One region of the Lysinibacillus pakistanensis genome, then DNA from elsewhere that is predicted to be linked to it. Evidence: predicted binding sites of a transcription regulator. Region 1 holds the regulator's gene; each other region holds the start of a gene.
The links. Region 1 encodes CtsR, which represses protease genes until heat stress. Its sites were predicted from a motif close to ATGGTCAATAAAGGTCAAACA; they were not measured.
Positions count from the first base shown of each region.

Region 2: the regulator CtsR is predicted to act here: its motif matches at 3,671-3,691, upstream of clpP (ATP-dependent Clp endopeptidase proteolytic subunit ClpP).
Region 3: the regulator CtsR is predicted to act here: its motif matches at 2,146-2,166, upstream of QNH24_RS04105 (ATP-dependent Clp protease ATP-binding subunit).

Region 1 covers NZ_CP126101.1:5,099,923-5,106,152, reverse strand. The annotation lists gene QNH24_RS25500 (class I SAM-dependent methyltransferase) at 1-421, opposite strand, end outside; gene QNH24_RS25495 (DUF4870 domain-containing protein) at 550-855, shown strand; gene QNH24_RS25490 (CtsR family transcriptional regulator) at 1,345-1,815, shown strand; gene QNH24_RS25485 (UvrB/UvrC motif-containing protein) at 1,829-2,377, shown strand; gene mcsB (protein-arginine kinase McsB) at 2,374-3,483, shown strand; gene QNH24_RS25475 (ATP-dependent Clp protease ATP-binding subunit) at 3,473-5,917, shown strand; gene radA (DNA repair protein RadA) at 6,025-6,230, shown strand, end outside.
Region 2 covers NZ_CP126101.1:4,317,605-4,323,834, forward strand. The annotation lists gene QNH24_RS21515 (spore coat protein) at 1-527, shown strand, start outside; gene QNH24_RS21520 (amino acid ABC transporter ATP-binding protein) at 583-1,305, opposite strand; gene QNH24_RS21525 (amino acid ABC transporter permease) at 1,302-2,006, opposite strand; gene QNH24_RS21530 (basic amino acid ABC transporter substrate-binding protein) at 2,093-2,890, opposite strand; tRNA gene QNH24_RS21535 (tRNA-Arg) at 3,393-3,467, opposite strand; gene clpP (ATP-dependent Clp endopeptidase proteolytic subunit ClpP) at 3,778-4,368, shown strand; gene QNH24_RS21545 (HPr family phosphocarrier protein) at 4,553-4,810, opposite strand; gene whiA (DNA-binding protein WhiA) at 4,925-5,872, opposite strand; gene QNH24_RS21555 (gluconeogenesis factor YvcK family protein) at 5,939-6,230, opposite strand, start outside.
Region 3 covers NZ_CP126101.1:875,353-881,582, reverse strand. The annotation lists gene QNH24_RS04105 (ATP-dependent Clp protease ATP-binding subunit) at 1-2,088, opposite strand, end outside; gene QNH24_RS04100 (Crp/Fnr family transcriptional regulator) at 2,349-3,035, shown strand; gene QNH24_RS04095 (metal-sulfur cluster assembly factor) at 3,088-3,396, opposite strand; gene QNH24_RS04090 (prolyl oligopeptidase family serine peptidase) at 3,449-4,213, opposite strand; gene QNH24_RS04085 (Cof-type HAD-IIB family hydrolase) at 4,335-5,144, shown strand; gene QNH24_RS04080 (DegV family protein) at 5,263-6,120, shown strand; gene QNH24_RS04075 (alpha-amylase family glycosyl hydrolase) at 6,169-6,230, opposite strand, start outside.

The sequences.
Region 1 (6,230 bases):
GTGCACCAGGCTTTAAATTATTTGCTATTTCTTTCAATGTTGCAAGCTTTTCTTGAGTCCCATTGATAAAATGCAGCACTAAAATACAGCTAGCTGCATCAAACTCTCCAGAGGGTAACTTCGTATCCAGCATGGTTCCTTGGTATAAAGAAATTTGATTAGGCAAAGATTTTAAACGCTCCTCCGCTACATGTAACATGGCCTCAGAGGGATCGATGCCCACAAATGACCAAGTTGGCTTATGCTCTGCAAGTTGTAAAATTTCATTGCCGCTTCCAGAGCCAACTACTAGCAATTCAGCTTTCTCAGGTAGTGTGGATTGATAAAAGGTTTGTGTTAAACGTAGCATGGCATCGTAACTAGGTAATGTTCGACGAATACCCTTTTCGTATTCGTTTGCTAGCGTGTTATTAAATTCCATAGTGTCTCACATGCCTTTCCCAAAGAATTTTTTTAAAATGCAACATACAATGAAACTATTCAGGGTATAGTTCCGTAAATAGTAGTACATAAAACAAAGGAAAATTTAAAAAAGAAGGGTTGATATAATTGGAAGCTAAATGGTCTAAGGTAATCATACACGCAAGTCCGTTTTTTGCGCCATGGTTAGTACCAATTTTATTTTTCTTAATTAGTTCTGATGAGGAAGTAAAAGCTATTTCCATTCAAGCACTACTGTTCCAAATTGTAATGGGTGTTTTAATTGCAATTTCTGTGGCACTAAGTTTTGTACTCGTTGGTTTACCATTCCTAATTATTTTCGGTATTATGTTGTTTGTCGTACCGATTATTGGAATTGTAAAGGCTTTATCTGATGAACCATGGCATTACCCAATTGTTGGTCGCTGGATATAATTTTTATCTTGATTTTCCACAAAAAAACATCTGTTGGCCCAAAGCACCCAGCGGATGTCACTGATTTTCAAAGGAATAAATAAAAGGATGTTAGCCTAAAACCTTCGCATCCTGTGAAAACGGCTAACTGACCTGCATCGCCACGTCCTGTGGCATTACCGAAATGACCGATATCGTGTCGGACCTCGTGCAGGCCTTGGCACTATTCAAAATCCTGACGCAATAACGCCAAGGCGAAATTGATGACGCAAGTATATGCTAATTGCATGTGCTTGCGTTTTTTTCATCACGAAAAAGGGTACATTAGACATACGAACGTTAAGATAGCTAGCATGAATAGCGATTTTTCAAGCGTTTGAATGAAAAAATAGTTGCTATTAATTTTTCTATAGGCGAAATCATTGCAATTATTTTCAAGCGTTTTGTATAATATACTCAAAGAAAGTCAAAGATAGTCAAAGTCAGTGAAGTAAGCGAGGTGTATTCCTAATGCGTAATATATCAGACATCATAGAAGGCTACTTGAAGCAAGTACTTGAATTAGGTGGAGAAGGGCATATTGAAATTAAGCGCAGTGAAATTGCTGATAAATTCCAATGTGTGCCCTCACAAATAAATTATGTGATCAATACTAGATTTACTGCCGAACGAGGTTATCTTGTTGAAAGCAAACGTGGTGGTGGTGGATACATACGAATTTTACGTGTCCGCGCGAATTCACAAATCGATTTGATCGACGATGTCCTCAGGCAGATAGAGGGAGGGGCATCGCAAACAATGGCAGAAGATTTAGTTTATCGGCTTATCGATGAGCAGGTAATTTCAAAGAGAGAAGCGAAGTTAATGTTAGCGGCAATTGATCGCTCAACTCTGGATTTGCCACTCCCGTTACGGGATACCATTCGAGCAAGAATATTAAGAGCGATGCTAACAACAATCAAATATGAACAGCAAAAATAGAGAGGTGATGGAAATGATTTGCGAACATTGCAAGCAGCGTAATGCGACGGTAACTGTAACACAAGTTCAAAATGGACAAAAGGTAGAGCATCATTACTGTGACGTCTGCGCCTCGCAGTTCCATCCATTTCATGCAGAATTTAAACAAGAGCCTGTATCTATTCAACAGCTATTATCTAATTGGTTTGGCTCACCGACATGGCAACAACAAAAAGTGGATGAAAAACAACAGGCGCAGCCACAACCACAAACTTGTCCACAATGTGGCTTTACGTATAAAAGATTTTTAAAAGAAGGAAAATTCGGTTGCCCTAGCTGCTATGACAGCTTTAGCGAGCACCTACCAAAGCTCTTTAATCGAATACAAGCAGGACCTCAACATCTAGGTAAGATGCCCGGCGCTCATAGCAATATTTACGTCATTAAAAAACAAATAGAAGATATCCGTAAACTTATGAAAGTAGCTATAGATGAGGAACAGTTTGAGGAGGCCGCGAAACTGCGGGATGAAGTGAAGGAATTGGAAAAACAGCTACAATTTGAAGGTGGTGATGTGTCGTGATGATTGAATCGTTTTTAGAACGAGCTACACCAGCATGGATGAGCGTGGAGGACGATTATTCAGATATAGTCATTAGTACACGTATCCGTCTTGCACGAAATTTAGATGGCTATCGTTTTCCTCTGTCCTTTACAGAGAATGAGGCATTACAGGTAGAGCAGGCTGTAACACACGCTGTTCAGGATAGCCCGAAACTACAAGATCATTACTCGTATTTTGCCGTCAAGGATTTAACATCCTTACAGCGTCAAATTCTTGTAGAAAAGCATTTAATTAGCCCTCAGCTTGCCAAAAAAGAACAGGTTGGCTCCATGCTATTATCTGATGATGAATCAATTAGCATTATGGTGAATGAAGAGGACCATTTACGCATTCAATGTATGACAGCGAGTTTTCAGCTGCAAAGGGCATATGAGCAGGCCAATAAAATTGATCGAGCCCTAGAAAAATCTTTACCTTATGCATTTCGTGATACTTTTGGATATCTTACAAGTTGCCCAACAAATATCGGTACTGGTTTACGAGCTTCCGTTATGATGCACCTACCTGCCCTTACATTAACAGGTCAAATGAGTCAAATTATTAATGCCATGACAAGGCTAGGAATGACGGTAAGAGGGATATATGGGGAAGGTAGCGAAAACTTAGGGAATGTTTACCAAGTGTCAAATCAGATAACACTGGGTAAAACAGAGGAGGATATTTTGGCTGACATTCAAAGCGTCGCCGAAAAAATTATTCAAAAGGAGCGACATGCAAGAGGTAAGCTAATCGAAAAAGCAGAGCTTGCTCTAGAAGACCGAGTATACCGTGCATTAGGTACTTTAACGCATGCTCGAATTTTAACGAGCGAAGAGGCAGCTACCTGCTTGTCCAATGTTCGTTTAGGGGTAGATTTACAGTTGATAGAAGGCATTAAGGCGACAACTTTAAACGAGTGTGTTGTCTGTATGCAACCAGGATTTTTACAACACTATGCAGGAGAGGTTTTACCACCTGCTGAGCGCGATCGCGTACGAGCGAAAATGCTTCGTGAGGCATTATTTCGTGAAAATATGAGTAAGCCTATTATAGGAAAAAAAGGAGAGGATTCATATGATGTTTAATCGTTTTACACAACGCGCACAAAAAGTATTACAGCTTGCACAGGAAGAGGCAATTCGTTGGAAACACGAATCAATAGGAACAGAGCATATTCTATTAGGGCTTATTCGTGAAGGCGGCGGTATAGCTGCGAAAGCATTAGAAGCCATCGATATTAGTCCTCAAACAATTGAAGCAGGTATTGAAGAGTTAGTTGGAAAAGGGAAAGAGGATGTGGGTCCGATTGTCCACTATACACCTAGAGCGAAAAAAGTCATTGAGCTATCAGTTGATGAATCACGCAAATTAGGTCATTCATATATCGGTACGGAGCATTTGCTATTAGCGCTTATTCGTGAAGGTGAAGGTGTGGCTGCTCGTGTATTAAATAACGCTGGTGTCGGCTTAAATAAAGCACGTCAGCAAGTGCTATTACTACTAGGCAATAATGATAATGCTCAATCTGGTCAACAAGCTGCCCAGGCTGCCAATACCCCTACATTAGATAGCCTTGCGCGAGACTTAACACAAATTGCTCGAGAAGGCTCTTTAGACCCTGTGATTGGTCGAAGCAAAGAAATTACGCGTGTTATTGAGGTATTATCTCGTCGTACAAAAAACAACCCTGTATTAATTGGTGAGCCAGGGGTAGGTAAAACAGCTATTGCTGAAGGTCTAGCACAGCAAATTATTAATAATGAAGTGCCAGAGATTCTTCGTGATAAACGCGTCATGACACTTGACATGGGAACAGTTGTAGCAGGTACAAAATACCGTGGTGAATTTGAGGATCGCTTGAAAAAGGTGATGGATGAGATTCGCCAAGCAGGAAATGTTATTTTATTTATTGATGAATTGCATACATTAATCGGCGCAGGTGGTGCAGAGGGGGCAATTGATGCATCAAATATTCTAAAACCTTCTCTAGCACGTGGTGAGCTTCAATGTATCGGTGCAACAACATTAGATGAATATCGTAAATATATTGAAAAGGATGCGGCTTTAGAGCGTCGTTTCCAACCAATACAAGTTGATGAGCCAACAGTTGAAGAAGCGATTCAAATTATCCAGGGCTTACGTGATCGCTATGAAGCACATCACCGTGTGAAAATTACAGATGAAGCGATTGAGGCTGCCGCAAAAATGGGTGACCGCTATATTTCTGACCGTTTCTTACCAGATAAAGCGATTGACTTAATTGATGAAGCGGGCTCAAAAGTACGCTTACGTTCATTTGCAGTTCCACCAAATTTAAAAGCGCTTGAAGATAAGCTCGAAAATGTACGCTCTGAAAAGAATGCTGCAGTCTCTGGTCAAGAGTTTGAAAAGGCAGCCTCTTTAAGAGATACCGAACAAAAGCTAAAAGATGAAATTGAAACGACAAGAAAGAATTGGAAGGAAGAGCAAGGGAAATCTGAATCAAAAGTTACAGTGGATGATGTAGCAGCAGTCGTATCTATGTGGACTGGAATCCCTGTATCAAAAATTGCCTCTGAAGAGTCCTCTAAGCTATTACAATTAGAGGAAGAGCTACACAAACGAGTGGTAGGTCAAGGGGAGGCAGTAGAGGCCATTTCTCGTGCTATTCGCCGTGCAAGAGCAGGCTTAAAAGATCCAAAACGACCAATTGGCTCATTTATTTTCTTAGGGCCAACAGGGGTTGGTAAAACAGAGCTTGCAAGAGCACTAGCTGAAGTGATGTTTGGTGATGAGGATGCGATGATTCGAGTTGATATGTCTGAATATATGGAGAAACATTCCACTTCGCGCTTAGTTGGTTCACCTCCAGGCTATGTAGGCTTTGATGATGGCGGCCAGTTAACAGAAAAGGTTCGTCGTAAACCATATTCAGTTGTATTACTAGATGAGATTGAAAAAGCTCATCCAGATGTTTTCAATATTCTACTACAAGTGCTTGAAGATGGTCGTTTGACAGATTCTAAAGGTCGTGTAGTGGACTTCCGTAACACGGTTGTTATTATGACATCAAACGTTGGGGCAGATGCTTTAAAATACCAGAAAAACTTAGGCTTCAATGTTGGTGGTACGGAATCTAAACATAAAGACATGAAGGGAACAATGCTTGAGGAATTGAAAAAAGCATTCCGACCAGAGTTCTTAAACCGTATTGATGAGATGATTGTGTTCCACTCATTAGAAAAAGAACACTTAAAAGAAATTGTTTCCATGATGGCAAATGCTTTAACAAAACGTCTAAAAGAACAAGATATTTCGTTAGAGTTAACAGATGCTGCGCTTGAGAAAATTGCACAAGAGGGCTATGATCCTCAATACGGCGCCCGCCCGCTACGCCGTGCACTACAAAAACAAGTGGAAGACCGCTTATCAGAAGAATTACTGAAAGGCAATGTAGAGAAGGGCAATCAAGTGATTATTGATTATGTGAATGATGACTTTGTGGTAAAGAAAAAAGAAGGCATTTCTGCATCTAACTAATTTCTAACAGCTACGCTTCATCTCAAAAGGACAGCAGGCTATAGTGCCAAGCTGTCCTTTTTTATGTACAATTGATAATAAGAACAAATATTCGAGGTGAATGTGATTTGGCAAAGAAAAAAACGAAATTTGTATGTACAGCCTGTGGCTATGAATCTGCAAAATGGATGGGAAGATGTCCGGGCTGTGGTGAATGGAATAAGATGGTCGAAGAAGTAGAGGTCGTAGCAAAGGGACCTCGTGGAGCCTTTCAGCATTCTGCGACAGTTACGCAAAAAGCTCTTCCTATTATGCAGATCGAGGCTGCTGAGGA
Region 2 (6,230 bases), 780 kb from region 1:
ACATGCATGAAACACTTGGCGAAATCATTGCTGGTATGAATCAATCCATTATTCTACGTCCACATGTTAAGGACCCTGAGTTACTTAGTATTTTGGATCGCCAATATAACTTTACTTTAGGGATGTATAACACTATTGTGGAATCATTTAAAACTGGACATGATCCATCTGTTCCAACTGGACGTTACCAAATGGAGACAGGCAATAACTTTACTTATGGATTAAATCCTGGGCAACCTAAAAAACCAATGCAAAATGCAAATGAAATGAATGATGAAACAATTTCAGGCTTCTTATTAGGTGCTCAAAAAGGTACAGCCAAATGTATGACAGCTGCTGCGACTGAGACTACAAACCCTGTTGTTCGCCGTGTTGTTGCAGATAGTATTCCCAACTGTATTGAAATGGCATACGAATTATCTATTTACCAAAATAAACATGGCTACTACCAAGTACCTCAATATTCTCAGCAGGATATGCGTACAATACTCGATTCATTCGGTACAACTACAAATCCGCTTCATTAACAAAAAAGCAGTCTCACATGTGATCTAAATCACCTGAGACTGCTTTGCTTTGTGGTTATAAAACTTTTCCTAAAAATGCTTTTGTTCGTTCATTTTGAGGATTTCCGAAAATTTCCGCAGGAGCTCCTTCTTCTACAATATAGCCACCATCCATAAAGACCACACGATCGCCTACCTCACGTGCAAAGCCCATTTCATGTGTAACGACAATCATTGTCATTCCTTCAGCTGCTAGATTCTTCATTACATCTAACACCTCTTTTACCATTTCTGGATCAAGTGCAGACGTCGGTTCATCAAAAAGAATGGCTTTTGGTTTCATTGCTAAAGCGCGAGCAATAGCTACCCGTTGCTGCTGACCACCTGAAAGCTGTTCAGGGTAGTTATATGCCTTACTATCTAAACCAACCTTCTTAAGAAGCTCATGTCCTAATGCTTCTGCATCGGCACGACTCATCTTACGAATTTGCATTGGAGCCATTGTCACATTATCAATAACCGTCATATGCGGGAATAAATTGAATTGTTGAAACACCATGCCCACTTCTGCACGTATTGCATTTATATTTGTTTTAGGATCATTAATCTTCACATTTTCAATATAAATGGCACCATCTGTCACTTCTTCGAGCATATTAATGCAGCGTAAAAAGGTACTTTTTCCTGAGCCAGATGGTCCTATTACACAAACTACCTGTTTTTCTTGTATTTCATAATCAATACCTTTTAATACTTCTAACTTGCCAAAATATTTGTGTAAGTTCTGAATTTTAATCATCGCGCTTCCCGCCCTTCTGCCTTACGAGGGACATAGCTATTACTGAATCGCTTCTCGATAAATGCCACAATTTTTGTTACACCATACGTTAAAACTAAATATAATAATGCTGCAACAATGTACGGCTCCCAAAATCGGAAGCTAGCTCCTGCTACTACTTTACTTGCATATAATATATCTGGAGCTGCAATAACGGTTACAAGAGAGGAATCCTTTAATAGCGCAATAAATTCATTCCCTAACGGTGGAATCATTCGTCTAAATGCCTGCGGTAAAATGACTTTTCTCATCGCTTGGTTATGTGTTAAGCCAAGTGATCGTGCTGCCTCCATTTGGCCTTTCGCAATACTTTGAATGCCGGCACGGAAGATTTCTGCATTGTAGGCCGCACAGTTTAATATAAGTGCCGTGATCCCTGACACCATGTAGCCTAAAGAGTGTCCAAAAATCGTAGGTATTACGGCTAAATGAATTAATAAAATTTGCACTAGCATTGGTGTTCCACGGAATAAATCAACATAAAGCTTACATGGCCAATAAATCCATTTTTTTGTTGATAATTTTCCGAGCCCTAAAAATAATCCTAAAAAAATACCACCAAAATAACCACTGAGTGTCAAAATTAGTGTTACGCCAATACCACGTATAAACATATCTCGGTAGTTCCAGACTATGTCCCAGCGTAAGTCAAAGATGTCCATCCGAAAACCCCATTTCCCCTAAAAAGTTACGAAAAATATGAAGCCGCTAGCATAAGGCTATGCTAGGGGCACCATTCATTCTTTTCTTACTTAAAGTCTGAGCCAGTAATCTCTTTTAATTTACCGTTATCTTTAATCTTTTGTAGACCTTCATTTAATAGGTTTAAGAGCTCTTTATTTCCTTTTTGAACCATGAAGCCATAATATTCTTTATCAAATGCATCATCTTCTATTACTTTTAGTTTTTGATCTGGGTGTGCTTTGATATACTCGTAAACTACTGCATTATCACCAATCGCAGCATCTACATTGCCATTTAGCATTTCTTGGATAGCAACGGGTTGATTTTCAAATGCCATAATGTTTGTACTTGCATCACCCTGAAGCTTTTTCGCTGCTAAATGACCAGTCGCATTAATTTGAACTGAAACTTTTTTATCTTTGAGCTCTGCTAATGATTTAATCTTTGAATCCTCTTTTACAACGATTAATAATTGAGATTCATAGTATGGCTCAGTAAAATCGAACGATTGTTTACGTTCTTCTGTTATAGTAATTCCAGATGCCCCAATATCTGTTTCACCATTTTTAATTGTTTGGAATACAGGCTCCCAGCCAATATTTTGCCATTCTACCTCAAAGTTCATTTCATCTGCAATAGCCTGCAAAATATCAACATCAATCCCTACTATATTCCCTTTATCGTCAATCGATTCAAACGGAGCGAAAGTAGCCTCTGTACCTACCTTATAAACTTTTTTACCGCTTCCACCATCCTCTGCCGGTGCACTGCCTGATGATTTATCTTCCTTCGCGCCACATCCTGCTAGAGCTAGCATTAGTGCTGCCACGAGCATAAGTAACATAGATACTCTTTTTTTCATAGCATTTCCCCCTAAAATAAGTTTTTCCGAAATATGACTTCATTTTTCACAATTCGGAAATGTTAGACTATTAGGTCAATTATAGTAACATTATTGCTAATAGACAATAACTTTTCGTATAAAAGTAATTATTTTTTCATAAAAATTTATTTCCATGTGTATTTTTAGCAAAAAACGGTATGAATAATTAAAAATAGCATTAAAAATGAATATTTATACATCAACTAATCATGCCAAAATTAGATAGTTTTAGGCAAAAAAAAAGAATCCCCTCAGATAGGATTCTTTTTTTCGACTAGATGGCTAGTCCTCACGTACAGTATGTCCACTAAAAAATAATTTGGAGTTGTTGCTTTTTTGAAGGTTTGAATGGAACAAATACGGGAATAATGCCAATTAGGGCAGTATTTCCACAATTTTCCCTTCTTTCTCCACTAAGCAGGCTGCTAAACTACTTATTAGGAGAATCGAGCTATAAAAGTTTATCAAATAATCAGTAAAATGGCGCCCTCGGAGGGAATCGAACCCCCAGTGCAAGAACCGGAATCTTACGTGTTATCCATTACACCACGAGGGCAATTAAACACAAAAAAAAAGTACTCACTCTAGGCTTTATGAAAAGCATGATGTAGATAATCCTCATTTTTTGAAGCATACCCGCAAAATAGTGTACCGTACTTTAATCTATGACCTTAACTATTATACAAACGTATTGCCAACAATTCAACTATAGAATGCAAAAAACAATTTATTTTTTTTATTTCACTTTAGCAGGGTTAATATTTGACCTTCCCTGACTATAATGTGTATGATAGGGATACAGCTGAAATACAACGGAAGTTTTCAGCAAGAGTATTCGAATTTAGTTTTATTAAGGAGGATTTAACATGAATTTAATTCCTACAGTTATTGAACAAACAAGTCGTGGTGAACGTGCATATGACATCTATTCACGACTACTAAAAGACCGCATCATCCTTTTAGGAAGTGCGATTGATGACAACGTGGCTAACTCAATCGTAGCTCAGCTTCTATTCCTACAAGCTGAAGATCCAGATAAAGATATCTCACTTTATATTAACTCACCGGGTGGATCGATCACTGCTGGTATGGCCATCTATGATACAATGCAAATTATTAAACCACAAGTGCAAACAATCTGTATTGGTATGGCTGCATCTATGGGAGCATTCCTACTTGCGGCAGGTGAGCCTGGTAAACGATTCGCTTTACCAAATGCAGAAGTAATGATTCACCAACCATTAGGTGGCGCACAAGGTCAAGCAACTGAGATTGAAATCGCAGCTAAACGTATTTTATTCCTACGTGAAAAATTAAATGGTATCTTATCAGAACGCACTGGGCAACCGCTTGAAGTCATTTCAAGAGATACAGATCGTGATAACTTCATGACAGCTGAACGTGCAAAAGAATATGGCTTAATCGACCATATTATGGACCGTAGCGACCGTAAATAACAAAGTACAGACATCTCAGATTTAGTTCTGAGATGTCTTTCTTTTATTTTAAACGTTCTATCCGTCATTTTGTCATTTTCATCCGTCACTTTGACATTGCTATCCGTCACATTAGCTCCGCTATCCACCACTTTCGTTAAATAGAGCATAAAAAAACTGCCCAATTATTGGACAGTCTTCATATTTAATCTTCTTTTTCAATTAACTCTGCCAATGCTGTAACCGCTTGCTCAGCATCGTTGCCTTCGCTGCTTAAAACTACTTCTGTTCCTTTGGCAATAGCTAAGCTCATTACACCCATAATGGATTTAGCATTAACTTTTTTCTCATCCTTCTCAAGAAAGATATCTGCACTAAAGCGATTTGCTTCTTGAACAAATAATGCTGCTTGTCTAGCCTGTAGTCCTAATTTTAATTTGACTTGGACTCTTCTCTCGGTCATTTTCAAAACTCCCCTTTACTACCGTTCATCTTATTAGTTTTATCTTACCTTACTTACTAGCAAAAGAACAATATGTGTTTACGCATCACATTCATACCTGAAAAGTATGAAAACTTAACCACCTATCTTTTCTCCACGTCTTAATGCATCCGCTATTTCATCGATTTTCCGTAAACGATGATTGACACCTGATTTACTAACCGTTCCGCTTGATACCATTTCACCCAGTTCTTTAAGGGTGACATCTTGATATTCTACTCGTAAACGTGCAATTTCTCGAAGCTTTTCAGGTAATTGATCTAGGCCAATGGAATTTTCAATAAATCGAATATTTTCAACCTGACGCAATGCAGCACCTATTGTTTTATTTAAGTTTGCTGTCTCACAATTGACAATACGGTTAACGCTATTCCGCATATCTCGCAATATACGGACATCCTCAAATTTCATCATTGCCTGATGTGCTCCTACAATATTAAGAAAATCAGAAATCTTTTCTGCCTCTTTTAAATAGGTCACAAAGCCCTTTTTCCGTTCTATTGTTTTAGCATTTAGATCAAATTCATTCATAACATCCATTAAAGCCTCGCCATGCTCTTTATATAACGAATAAATTTCTAAATGGTAGGCTGACGTTTCTGGATTATTAACAGAGCCACCTGCTAAAAATGCACCTCGTAAATATGCTCTTTTTTGACCACTCTTTTTAATAAGCTTTGGAGAAATCGTATGATTGAATTGAAAGTCGTCTGAGATGATTTCTAAATCAATTAGTAGCTCACGCGCACCATCTCTTACACGGCAAATATATACGTTATTTTTTTTCAAACGCATTTTCTTTCGAACAAGTAACTCTACGTTATATGGATACAACTTCTTCATAATCGTATAGAGTCTTCTTGCAATTGCAGCGTTTTCAGTTTGTACGTCTAAGCTTAACTGTTTATTCGCAAAGGATAATGAACCATTCATACGAATTAGGGCAGATACTTCTGCTTTCATACAATGATTGTCCGCTTCTATTTGCGTTAATTCTTTTTTTGTTTCAGAAGCAAAAGACATATCACGTGCCCCCCTTTCAACTTCAGTTCTATGTATATGCTCATCTTATCATATACAATCAGCGCTTTATGTTTGTATTTTTGGATTGTTTACTTTTTGTTTATAAATATTTGCGTATTCTACAAGCCATTTAGCAACGTTTGTCGCATTATGACGAACCGTCCCATCTGATCGAATTGTAGCAATATCTCGCTTAATAACCTCTAATCCCATACTTTCAAGCTTTGCCACATCAAATGTTACAGGTTCCGCACATTCTTCCTTATAAAGCTCCTGTACAGGATGTGGTAATTTCTCTTCATTTACTAAAATAGAATCGATAAAGGAAGCGCCAACATGCTCGTAAATTGCTTTTACA
Region 3 (6,230 bases), 1.0 Mb from region 1:
ATGCAATGTTTCTCCTGGTAATACCTCACCACGTAGTAATTCCTTCGCTACGGCCGTTTCGATATAACGTTGAACGAAACGTTTTAATGGTCTTGCACCAAATTGTGCATCTGCCCCCTGTTGGACAACCCAATCAATTACTTCTTGATTCACCTGTAGAGTAATCTCCTGTTCTGCCACTCGTTTGACCAGCTGTTCAACATATTTCCAAGCAATGGCAGTGAAATGTTCATCTGATAGTGCGTGGAACATAATGATATCATCCATACGATTCAACAGCTCTGGTTTAAAGTGCTGACGCAATGCTGCCATCACTAAATCTTCAACTGCAGCATCTCCTTCTTGCGCCTCCATTAAATAACTAGAGCCAATATTAGATGTTAAAATCACTACAGTGTTTGTAAAGTTAACCATACGGCCCTGGCTATCTGTAATGCGACCATCATCTAAAATTTGCAATAAAATATTTGCTACATCTGGGTGTGCTTTTTCAATTTCATCTAGAAGGACAACAGAATACGGGTTACGACGAACAGCCTCTGTTAATTGTCCCCCTTCCTCATAGCCAACATAACCTGGGGGTGCACCTACAAGACGTGATACGCTATGTTTCTCCATGTATTCACTCATATCAATACGAATAAAGTGATCCTCTGAATCAAACAACTGAGCTGCTAAAGCTTTGGCAAGCTCAGTTTTACCAACACCTGTTGGTCCAAGGAATAAAAAGCTACCAATTGGACGATGCGGATCCTTGATACCTGCTCTTGCACGCCATACCGCTTCTGTAACAAGCTGAACAGCATTATCTTGTCCAACGACACGCTCATGCAATGTGTCCTTTAAGCGCAATAACTTTTCACGCTCACCCTCCACTAATTTCGTTACGGGTATCCCTGTCCAACGAGAAACAATGGAAGCAATTTCTTCAGCAGTTACTTCTTCGCGCAAGATGCGTGATTCCGTACCACTCTCTAATTGTTTCTCCATTTCCTGAATTTCCTTTTCCAAAGTAGGTATTTTCCCATGACGTAATTCAGCAGCTTTATTTAAATCATATTTGCTTTCCGCCTCATCTAAATCACGGCGATATTTGTCTAGTGTTTCACGCTTCTTTTGAATACCATGTAAAGCTTCTTTTTCTGCTTCCCATTGTTTGCGCATGCCTTCTGAGGATTCCTTGAGCTTTGTTAACTCCCCGCGCAACTGCTCTAAACGTTTTTTACTTGCCTCATCTTTTTCTTTACGCAGTGCCTGCTCCTCAATTTCTAGCTGCATAATACGACGTGTCACAGCATCCAATTCCTGAGGCATAGAATCTATTTCAGTTCGAATCATAGCACAGGCTTCATCAATTAAATCAATAGCTTTATCTGGTAGAAAACGCTCTGTGATATAACGGTTTGAAAGTTCCGCCGCCGCTACAATGGCACGATCATGGATACGTACCGCATGATGTAGCTCAAAGCGCTCCTTAAGGCCACGTAAAATAGAAACTGTATCTTCTATTGAAGGCTCACGCACAAGTACTTGTTGGAAGCGACGCTCTAAAGCTGGATCTTTTTCAATATACATTCGATATTCATCTAATGTTGTGGCACCAATACAATGAAGCTCCCCACGTGCAAGCATTGGTTTCAGCATATTTCCAGCATCCATTGCTCCATCTGTTTTTCCTGCACCTACAATGGTATGAATTTCATCAATAAATAAAATAATCCGTCCTTCAGATTCCTTTACTTCCTTCAAAACGCCCTTTAAGCGCTCTTCAAATTGACCACGATAACTTGCTCCAGCAATGAGAGCACTCATATCAAGCTCATACAAGACGCATTCTTTTAAACCCTCAGGGACATCCCCTTTTACAATACGTTGTGCTAATCCCTCAACAATAGCTGTCTTACCGACACCAGGTTCTCCGATTAACACAGGATTATTTTTTGTTTTACGTGTTAAAATACGAATAACATTGCGAATTTCCTCATCACGCCCAATAACAGGGTCCATTTTGCCATTTTTAACTTCTTCAACTAAATTTCGTCCAAATTGCTCTAAGGGCTTTTGGTTATCTGTTTGTTGAAACTGCATAATTAGCACTCCTTTTCAATAATGTTTAGCATAATTTCTCTACTTTAACTTTAAAAATGTTTGACCTTTTTTGACTAACTTTATTTTACATGAACCTATAAAATATGACAAAGAAAAAGCACTAAAAATTTACACTAAAAAATTGAAATTACGTTATAATAATAGTATGTTTCTTAGTTTTTATATCGAAATCCACCATTCTTTTGTGATAATAGCCAATTATTACAAAAAGAAAGCGATGTGTTGAAGATATGGTATTAATGGATAATATGCATGAGAAAATTCATGATCTTTTTCAAAAGCACGGAATATTTATTAAAGTAAATAAAGGGAATAAAATTTTTTTAGAGGGTGAACGGGCAAAGGAAATCTACTATATTAAAACGGGAGTTGTGTCAATTAGCCAAGAAACGGAGAGCGGTAAGGAATTAACCATTCGGATATGTGGTCCAGACAGCATTATTGGAGAGGGTTCATTATTTTGTAATCTATCTTATAATTCTATGACTGCAAAGGTTTTAGAGCCTTCTACGCTATATGTTTTAAGCCGGAAATCGTTAGAGCTCTTATTAGTAGAACATCCTACTCTTATGGTGGAGTATATGAAGTGGCTACAGGCAGAAAATTTAAAGCATCAAAGTCGTTTACGCGATTTAGTGTTAAATGGTAAAAAAGGTGCTTTATTTTCAACCCTAATTCGACTTTCAAATACCTATGGCAAACCTTTAGAAAATAACACTATTTTTATCGATTGCCCTTTAACCAATACAGAAATTGCAAATTTGTGTGGAACGAGCCGAGAAATGATTAATCGCATGCTCAATGATTTAAAAAAGCATCATATTTTATCTTTTGATAAAGGCTATATTACCATTCACGATTTACAATTTTTAAAGGATGAAATTGCCTGTGAGAATTGTCCATTGCAAATATGCCGTATCGATTAATTCGTTATAAGTTAAATCCCCGCTTACCGTTATAAGCGGGGTTTTATTTGTATTATCGAACACCCAAAGCCATTTTGGCATAGCGTGACATTTTATCCTTTGACCATGGTGGATTCCATACAATGTTGACATTTGTTGATTTTACTTCTGGAAGTTCACCTAGAGCTGTATTAACTTGGTCCACAATGACTGGTCCGAGCGGGCACCCCATAGATGTTAATGTCATTGTAACAGTTGCCATACCCTCATCATCTAATTCCACATCATATACTAAACCTAAGTTGACAATATCAATACCAAGCTCAGGGTCAATTACATTCTCTAATGCACCTAACATGCTATCTTTCATATCTTGATCCATTTTATTTCTCCTTTCAGCGTAGTGTTAACCTTATCATAGCAGATGCATCTTATTATGCCAAATGCTTCGCAAGCCATTCAGTTGCTGCTAACATGCCCTCTCGTGACACAGCATGTCCTGCTTTTTTATCTGTAATAAATTTTAGGTCTTCAGGGCTTGTCTCATAGTATTTACATAAAGTTAAATAAAAATCATACGTTTCTCTAAAAGGAACTGTTTTATCCATTTCTCCATGCCAAAATAGCACTGGGCGATGCGCAAATTTTTCTGGTGTTAGAGTGACATCATAAGTGGCAAGAAGTTCATTCGCCTGCTGTATTTCTTCCTCTGACATTGGCCATTGAACCCCGTTTTTAGCAAACTGCTGTAACTGGTATTCACCTAATTTTACAAAGCCGGGTGCTCCCATACATACTGCCGCGGTTTGTATCCATTCATAGCGCTTTAAGCAACCAGAAGTGACAATCCCTCCCATTGATGTTCCAGCAATACCAATTTTATCATGCACTAATAAATGTTTATTCTTTAATCCATTATATAATTGTTCAATCTCATGAATAGAATTTAAAACAATATCCCAGAAATGTATGTTCATTTGCATCTCACTTAGACCCTCACTACGATCACCATGGAATTTTGCATCCGGTAATAGGACACGCACCCCTTTTTCGACTAATTGATATGCATAATGTAAGTTATGTTCTTTCGCGCTCATAAAGCCATGTAAGAAAATTACAACGGGGGTTTCTTCATTCATATCATCATTATGTATATGCAATAACGGAATATTTCCCCACACTTCTTTTTCTACAATCATTTTTGTCACTCCCAACTTTTGTCTCCTCTTTATGTTAGCAAACTTTTTTCACTGTGACAAAATTTTGACGAATGGATAACAAAGAGATACTATTCAAACTATAGGAAAGGGGCAACGAGCTATGAAACCTCATTTAATCGTTTTAGATTTAGATGGTACTTTATTAACCGATCAACAGCAAATTTCAGCAAAAACAAAAAAAACATTATTCCAGGCTAAGGAACAGGGTCACCAGGTTATGATTGCTACTGGTCGACCATATCGTGCAAGTGATATTTACTATCATGAGCTTGGCCTTACAACACCTATCGTAAATTTTAATGGTGCTTACGTTCATCATCCAAAAAATGCTGCATGGCAGACTGTGCATACACCAATCGATTTAGGGGTTGTACATGATGTCGTCGATTCAATCAATACCTATGAATACGAAAATATTATTGCTGAAGTAAAAGATGATATTTACGTGCATACAGAGGATGAGCGGATATTAAATATATTTAATATGGGGAATCCAAAAATTACGCTTGGCGATCTTTATACACACTTATTAGATAATCCAACAAGCCTTCTGATTCAAGCAAATGAGGTAAACTCAATGATTATACGTGATCATTTGCAGGCTGTACATGCAGAGGTTATTGAGCACCGTCGCTGGGGTGCACCACTTCATATTATTGAGATTGTTCGACGTGGCTTAAATAAAGCAGTAGGAATTGCACATGTCGCCAAGGATTTAGGGATTCCACGTGATCGGATTATCGCATTCGGTGATGAAGATAATGACTTAGAAATGATTGAATATGCTGGATTAGGTGTCGCAATGGGGAATGGGATTGCGTCCTTAAAACATATCGCTAATGAAATTACAACATCCAATAATGATGACGGTATTGCTAAAATACTCATTGAACGCTTAAAATTATCATAGTTATTCACAAAAGCATGTACTGTATAGACCTCATTTATTTGGGCAATGTTAGTCTATTTATTAAAATGCTAGTGTTACTCTTATTAAAGTAAAAAAATGTATGTAGGGGGACAAAATGATGAAGATTTTTACTGATAGCGGATGTGATCTACCAAAGTCTTACTACAAAGAAAAAGATATCGTTCTACTACCATTACGAGTGCATTTGAACAACAATGAATATGATGATGTCATGTCGATTGATTCAAAAGAGATTTACAATGCTATTCGTCAAGGTGCTCGCCCAAAAACATCTCAAGTATCACCAGAGCTTTTTCTGAAGCACTTTGAAAATCTAGCAAAAAATGAGGAGGAAGGTATTTATATCGCCTTTTCATCAGAATTATCTGGCACCTATAGTACTGCTGTCATGATTCGCAATCAAGTACAAGAGCAATACCCATCACTTAAATTGGCGATTATTGACTCTAAATGTGCCTCATTAGGTCATGGGCTAGTGGTCGAAGAAGCGGTTCGTCTTCGAGACCTAGGAGCTTCATTAGAGGACATCGAAGCTAGAATTACTGCCCTAGCCCCTCAAATAGAGCACCTTTTTACAGTTGAGGATTTAGACTATCTTGCCAAGGGTGGGCGTGTATCAAAGGCAAGTGCTTTTTTAGGTGGACTTCTAAGTATTAAGCCTATTTTAAATGTAGAAGATGGTAAGCTTGTTCCTATTGAAAAATCGCGTGGGCGCAAAAAAGCAATTGCTCGCATGTTAGAATTAATGCAAGAGCGCGGTGGGAATTTCTCTGAGAAAGTTGTTGGTATTAGCCATAGTGATGATGCTGCCTTTGCAAGCGATGTAAAAGCCGCCATCCAAGAAAGATTTTCTCCTAAAGAAATACAAGTAACAATGATTGGTTCAGCTATCGGTTCCCATGTAGGACCAGGTACAATCGCTATCTTCTTTACGAATAAAAGCTATCATGCTTAAGACAAAAACCCCTCTACACCGAAAAGTTGTGTAGAGGGGTCTTTAATATTATGCATCCTGCTCCTGACGACGGACTTTACCTCGTTTAATGATTACAAAGACAAACCCTA